Regions from separate parts of the Stutzerimonas sp. CXK-1 genome, predicted to be linked through region 2. Evidence: predicted binding sites of a transcription regulator. Region 2 holds the regulator's gene; each other region holds the start of a gene.
The links. Region 2 encodes sigma-54, which starts transcription at its own class of promoters, with help from an activator protein. Its sites were predicted from a motif close to ANTGGCATNNANNTTGCTNT; they were not measured.
Positions count from the first base shown of each region.

Region 1: the regulator sigma-54 is predicted to act here: its motif matches at 1,116-1,135, upstream of fliD (flagellar filament capping protein FliD).
Region 3: the regulator sigma-54 is predicted to act here: its motif matches at 1,383-1,402, upstream of glnA (type I glutamate--ammonia ligase).

Region 1 is NZ_CM173217.1:91,896-94,159, reverse strand. It holds gene AC0KXH_RS00485 (flagellar FliJ family protein) at 1-55, shown strand, start outside; gene flgM (flagellar biosynthesis anti-sigma factor FlgM) at 155-430, shown strand; gene flgN (flagellar protein FlgN) at 427-867, shown strand; gene fliD (flagellar filament capping protein FliD) at 1,160-2,264, shown strand, end outside.
Region 2 is NZ_CM173217.1:3,247,513-3,249,776, forward strand. It holds gene AC0KXH_RS15505 (RNA polymerase factor sigma-54) at 84-1,589, shown strand; gene hpf (ribosome hibernation-promoting factor, HPF/YfiA family) at 1,669-1,977, shown strand; gene ptsN (PTS IIA-like nitrogen regulatory protein PtsN) at 1,983-2,264, shown strand, end outside.
Region 3 is NZ_CM173217.1:387,864-390,127, forward strand. It holds gene glnA (type I glutamate--ammonia ligase) at 1-1,286, opposite strand, end outside; gene thiI (tRNA uracil 4-sulfurtransferase ThiI) at 1,631-2,264, shown strand, end outside.

The DNA of each region.
Region 1 (2,264 bases), 980 kb from region 2:
GAAGATCCAGGACGGCCTGGCCGCGCAGAGCCACCTGCGCCAGCAGGCCGGTTGAGGCCCGCCGCCCCGTCCGGCGGATTTTTTCCACGGCGCGCTAAAGTTTCCGCCAGGCGCGGTCGCTCATAGGCTGTAACCACTTCGTTGGAAACCGATCATGGAAATCAGCCGGCACTTCAAGCCTGCCTTAAGCCCCACCGAAACCACCGCCGCACGCCAGCCGAACCCGCGCCCGGCGACCCCGGCGAGCACGGCGCGCAGCGCCGACAGCCTGCCGCTGGAGCAGATGCACGAAGCCTTGCGCGCCATGCCCGAGGTCGACCTGGACCGCGTCGCCGCGCTCAAGCAGGCCCTGGCCCAGGGTGAACTCGACAGCGACCCGGCGGCGCTGGCGGCGAGCATGCTCTCCTACCACCGCGGAACCGATGCGTGAACCAGCGTGACAGGTTGCTGGCGGTCGTCGCCGACGACATCCGGCAGGATTGCGAGCAATACCTCGCCCTGCGCGACCTGATGCAGGCGCTGTACACCTTTCTGCTGGAACGCGACAGCGCGGAGATCGACCGCCTGAACCTGCAGATCACCCGCCACGTCGAGGCGCTCGAAGTGCGCGCGCGACGCCGCGCCAAGGTGCTTGGCGCCTTTCGCCTGAGCGGCGACGGCGATGGCATGCAGCGCCTGCTGGCCAGCTACCCGGCCGACCAGCGCGCCGAGCTGCAGGCGGGCTGGCAACAGCTCGGCAGCCTCGCGCGGCATTGCCAGCAGCTCAACGAGCGCAACGGCAAACTGCTCGCCATGCACCATGACCTGTTGCAGCAGCTGCTCGGCGACCAGCGCGACGCCCGGGTCTACCAGCCGCACGCCTACTAGCACGCGCCGCCGGCCACAGCCGCCAGACAGAGCCCACGGGCGCCCGCCCCCTCGCCTGCCACCAGCTTTGCGCGCCTTTTTTGCGCGACGCCTTAAGTACCGCCCCCTGATTCGTCGCCTTTAACCCTGGAGAACACGCCGCCGATCAGGCGGAAACGGTATTTCCCCGTTTCCTCCAGCGAGCGCCGTGCGGAAGCGCTTCTTCTCCGGCATGCAGGGGAAAACGCTGATAAATCAATGATTTGCCACTTGGCATCGGACTTGCTCTAGAGAGCGCAGGAAGGGGATCGGTATGGCGATAGATTCGGATTACATTCAGCAGATGGCGACGCAGCTGGCGACCTTCGAAGTGCAGTCTTCGCTGGACCGGCTCAACCGCAACGAGTCGAACTATCAGGCCCAGCGCACGGCCCTGAGCTCGCTGCGCAGCGCCATGACCACCTTCAAGTCGACGCTGACCAAGCTCGGCTCGAGCAGCTCGTCGATGCTGGTCAACAGCGCCAGCTTCATCGCCGAAGGCTATGCCAGCGCCACGGTTGGCACTAGCGCGCAACCGGGCAGCTACCAGATGTATGTCGAGCAGCTGGCCAGCAAGCAGCAGGTCGCCGTGCAGGGCTTGGCCGATGGCAGCCTGAGCGGCAGCCTGAGCCTGGCGGGGCAGAGCTTCGACCTGTCCGGCTACGCCACGCTCGATGACGCGGCCAAGGCGATCAACGACGCCGGCGTCGGCGTGCAGGCCACCCTGGTACGCAGCAACGGCGCGGTGAACCTGGTGCTGACCAGCGAAGACAGCGGCGCGGCCAACGGCTTCACCTATTCGCTGACCGGCAATGCCGCCGCGAGCACCGTCGAACTGTCGCAGCCGGCCGACGCCCGCATCCGCCTGGGTGGCAGCTTTGGCAGTGGCGGTATCGAAATGACCAGCGCCAGCAACAGCTTCGACAACCTCATCGAGGGGGTTAGCCTCACCGTCAGCAAGGTGCACAGCGCCGGCGACGCCCCGCTCACGCTCACCGTCGCGCAGGACAAGAGCGCCACCCAGGCGCAGGCCAAGTCCTTCATCGACGCCTTCAATACGCTGATGGGCAGCATCGACACGCTCACCGCCAGCGGCAGCGAAACCGCCAGCCGCGGCACCCTGGCCGGCGACTCCAGCGTGCGCGCCATCGAGAGCCGGCTGAACGGTCTGCTGCGCACACCCTTCGGCGGCGTCAGCCTTATCGACTTCGGCATCAGCGCCGACCGCAACGGCAAGCTGACCCTCGACGCGGGGCGTTTCGAGAAGGCCGTAGCGGCCAACCCGGACGCCTTCGAGGCGCTGTTCACCGGCAAGGACCAGCTGATCGACAGCCTCGACAAGACCGTCGCCACCTACACCAGCAGCGCCAACGGCGTGC
Region 2 (2,264 bases):
TTGCTTTCCCGGCGGCGCAACGCGCGCCAGCGATTAGGAACAGGCGCACCAGCGCCGGCATCAAAGGTTCGAAGTCCTCTGCCATGAAACCATCGCTAGTCCTGAAGATGGGCCAGCAGCTGACCATGACGCCTCAGCTGCAACAAGCCATTCGATTGCTCCAGCTTTCAACGCTGGATCTGCAACAGGAAATCCAGGAGGCCCTGGATTCCAACCCGATGCTCGAGCGCGAGGAGGACGGCGACGACTACGACGGCGCCGACCCGATGGCCGAAGCCAGCGAAGCGGGGAGCAGCACCGGAGACAACGACCAGCCTGCTCTCGACAGCCGCTACGAAGAGACCAGCCACTCGGCCGAGAGCCTGGACGATAACGAATGGAGCGAGCGAATTCCCAGCGAGCTGCCTGTCGATACCGCCTGGGAAGATATCTACCAGACCAGCGCCAGCAGCCTGCCGGCCAGCGACGATGACGAGTGGGATTTCACCACGCGCACCCCGACGGGCCTCAGCCTTCAGGCCCACCTGCTCTGGCAGCTCAATCTCACGCCGATGAGCGATACCGATCGCCTGATCGCCACCTCGATCATCGACGGCATCAACGACCAGGGTTATCTGGAAGAAAGCCTGGAAGACATTCTCGCGTCGATCGACCCGGAACTCGATGTGGAGATGGACGAGATCGAGGTCGTTCTGCACCGCGTACAGCAGTTCGAGCCTGCCGGTATCGGAGCCCGCGATCTGCGCGAATGCCTGCTGCTGCAGTTGCGCCAGCTGCCGTCGAACACCGCCTGGCTTGCCGAAGCGCAACGCCTGGTCCGCGACTACCTCGACGTGCTCGGCAACCGCGACTACAGCGCTCTAATGCGTCGCATGAAGCTCAAGGAAGACGAGCTGCGCCAGGTCATCGAACTCGTGCAATCTCTCAACCCCAGGCCCGGCTCGCAGATCGAAGCCAGCGAACCGGAGTATGTCGTCCCGGATGTCATCGTGCGTAAGCACAACGGCCGCTGGCTGGTCGAGCTCAATCAGGAAGCCATGCCGCGCCTGCGCGTCAATCCGCAGTACGCCGGCTTCGTCAAGCGAGCCGATACGAGCGCCGACAACACGTTCATGCGAAATCAGCTGCAGGAGGCGCGCTGGTTCATCAAGAGCCTGCTGAGCCGCAACGAGACCCTGATGAAAGTGGCGACCCAGATCGTCGAGCATCAGCGCGGTTTTCTCGAGCACGGCGAAGAGGCAATGAAGCCCCTGGTCCTGCATGACATCGCCGAAGCCGTCGGCATGCACGAGTCGACCATTTCGCGCGTCACGACACAGAAATACATGCATACGCCGCGCGGCATCTACGAGCTCAAGTACTTTTTCTCCAGCCACGTAAGCACAACCGAAGGCGGCGAATGCTCGTCGACGGCGATCCGCGCGATCATCAAGAAACTGGTTGCCGCGGAAAACCCGAAAAAGCCATTGAGCGACAGCAAGATCGCTGGTTTACTGGAGGCACAAGGCATTCAGGTAGCGCGTCGTACCGTGGCGAAATATCGCGAATCACTGGGTATCGCGCCGTCAAGTGAGCGAAAGCGACTGTAGACGAACACGGCTGGTTCGGAAGGTTTGGATGGCAGACCGAGGTCTGCCTCTTCTGCGGAAAGCAACAAGGAGAAGCAGTATGCAAATCAACATCAGCGGTCTTCATCTGGAAGTGACTGATGCCCTGCGCAGCTATGTCGAGGAGAAGTTCGAGCGGCTTTCGCGCCACTTCGACCGCATCATCAGCGTTCAGGTGTTCCTGCAGGTTGAAAAGCTCAAGCAGAAAGCCGAAGGCACGCTGCATATCGCCGGGCGCGAGGTTGTGGCCAATGCCGAACACGAAGACATGTATGCCGCCATCGACCTGCTGGTCGACAAGCTTGATCGTCAGCTGATCAAGCACAAGGAAAAGCAGCTCGACCATTCCCAGGGCGTCGTTGCCCGCTAATCGACATGATCCGACTCGAAAGCATCCTGACCCCCGGACGTTCGCTGGTGAACGTCCCGGGCGGCAGCAAGAAACGCGTACTCGAACAGATCGCCAAGGTGGTCGCCCAGGATATTCCGGACCTGGATTCGCAGACCATCTTCGAAAGCCTGGTGGCTCGCGAAAAGCTCGGATCCACGGGCTTCGGCAACGGCATTGCCATTCCTCACTGTCGCATGGCCGGCTGCACCTCGCCGGTCAGTGCGGTATTGCGCCTCGATGCACCGGTAGACTTCGACGCGATCGAC
Region 3 (2,264 bases), 1.3 Mb from region 2:
AGCAGGAACTCGTGGTCGGCTTCCAGCGCTTCCAGGGCTTCCTTCAGGCTGCCGCAGACCTGCGGGATGTTGGCCGCTTCTTCCGGCGGCAGGTCGTACAGGTTCTTGTCGGCGGCGTCGCCAGGGTGAATCTTGTTCTGGATGCCGTCCAGGCCGGCCATCAGCAGCGCGGCGAAGGCCAGGTAGGGGTTGGCCGACGGATCCGGGAAGCGCGCCTCGATGCGACGGCCCTTCGGGCTGGCGACGTACGGGATGCGGATGGAGGCGGAACGGTTGCGGGCCGAGTAGGCCAGCATGACCGGAGCCTCGAAGCCCGGAACCAGACGCTTGTAGGAGTTGGTCGACGGGTTGGTCAGGGCGTTCAGCGCCTTGCCGTGCTTGATGATGCCGCCGATGAAGTACAGCGCGGTATCGGACAGGCCGGCATAGCCTTCGCCGGCGAAGGTGTTCTTGCCGTCTTTGGCGATGGACATGTGCACGTGCATGCCCGAGCCGTTGTCGCCGTACAGGGGCTTCGGCATGAAGGTCACGGTCTTGCCGTAGGCGGCGGCGACGTTCTGCACGCAGTACTTCAGGGTCTGAACTTCGTCAGCCTTGGCCACCAGGGTGTTGAACTTCACGCCGATTTCGTTCTGCGCGCCGGCCACTTCGTGGTGGTGCACTTCGACGACCTGGCCCATTTCTTCCAGGGCGTTGCACATGGCGGTACGGATCTCGTGATCCGGATCGGCCGGCGGAGTCGGCAGGTAGCCGCCCTTCACGCGGATGAAGTGGCCGCTGTTGCCCTGACGGCCGTCGAGGTCGGCGTCACTGCTCCAGGAAGCCTGCTCGGAGAAGATCTTGAACATCGAGCCGGACATGTCCGACTTGTACTTCACGGAGTCGAAGATGAAGAACTCGGGCTCCGGGCCGGCGAATACGGTGTCACCGATGCCGGTGGACTTGAGGTATTCCTCGGCGCGCTTGGCGATGGCGCGCGGGTCGCGCTCGTAGCCCTGCATGGTCGAAGGTTCGATGACGTCGCAGACCAGGATCAGGGTCGGCTCTTCGGTGAACGGATCGAGCACGGCGGTGCTGTCGTCCGGCAGCAGGATCATGTCGGAGGCTTCGATGCCCTTCCAGCCATCGATGGAAGACCCGTCGAACATCTTGCCGACTTCGAAGAAGTCGTCATCGGCGTCGCGGGCCGGCATGGTGATGTGATGCTGGCGGCCCTTGGGGTCGGTGAAGCGCAGATCAATCCACTTCACATCGTTATCTTTGATCAGTTGAAGCGACTTCGACATGGGTGTTCTCCAAGTGGTGGAAGCGTGACAGTAGCTTCCCTGTATCGAGGTTGAAGCCGGGTGGCGATGTTCCGCCAAGGCGACCTGCCTCACAAGGGAGCAAATTGCATGCCAGTGCTCCGAGTTGGGTCCGGTGCGCCCGCCGGCGCCGCCTGCGCCTCTGGCCCCCGGTCAGGGCAGGCTGTCTATGCCACTGCTGTGCACGCTAATGGTGCGCTCCCGCAGTGCGCTGCCTCCTTTTGGTGCCTTGCGCCAGTGGTGCAGAAAACCGACTAAAGGTCTGGCCATTTCCGCTATACTCCGCGCCCCTCTTTTTCAGGCCTCGCCGGCCACGCGCTGCGTCCATGAAGCTGATCGTCAAGGTTTTCCCGGAAATCACCATCAAGAGCCCACCGGTGCGCAAGGGCTTCATTCGTCAGCTGACGAAAAACATCCGCGCCGTGCTCAAGGACCTGGACCCTGCGCTCCAGGTCGAGGGTGTGTGGGACAACATCGAGGTGGAGACTTCCGTCGGCGAGGCCAAGGCGCTGCGCGAGATGATCGAGCGGTTGCGCTGCATGCCTGGCATTGCGCATTTTCTCGAGGTCCACGAGTACCCGCTGGGCGACCTGGACGACATCGTCGAAAAATGCCAGGCGCACTATGCCGAGCGCCTGCCGGGGCGCATCTTCGCCGTGCGCTGCAAGCGTGCCGGCAAGCATCCGTTCAGCTCGATGGACGTCGAGCGCCACGTCGGCAGCCAGTTGCGCCAGCGCTGCGGCGCCGCCGGCATCTCGCTGAAGGCGCCGGAAGTCGAAGTGCGCATGGAGATCCGCGACCAGCGCCTGTTCGTCGTGCATCAGCAGCATGACGGCATTGGCGGCTACCCGCTTGGCTCGCTGGAGCAGACGCTGGTGCTGATGTCCGGCGGTTTCGACTCCACTGTCGCGGCCTACCAGATGATGCGCCGCGGGCTGATGACCCACTTCTGCTTCTTCA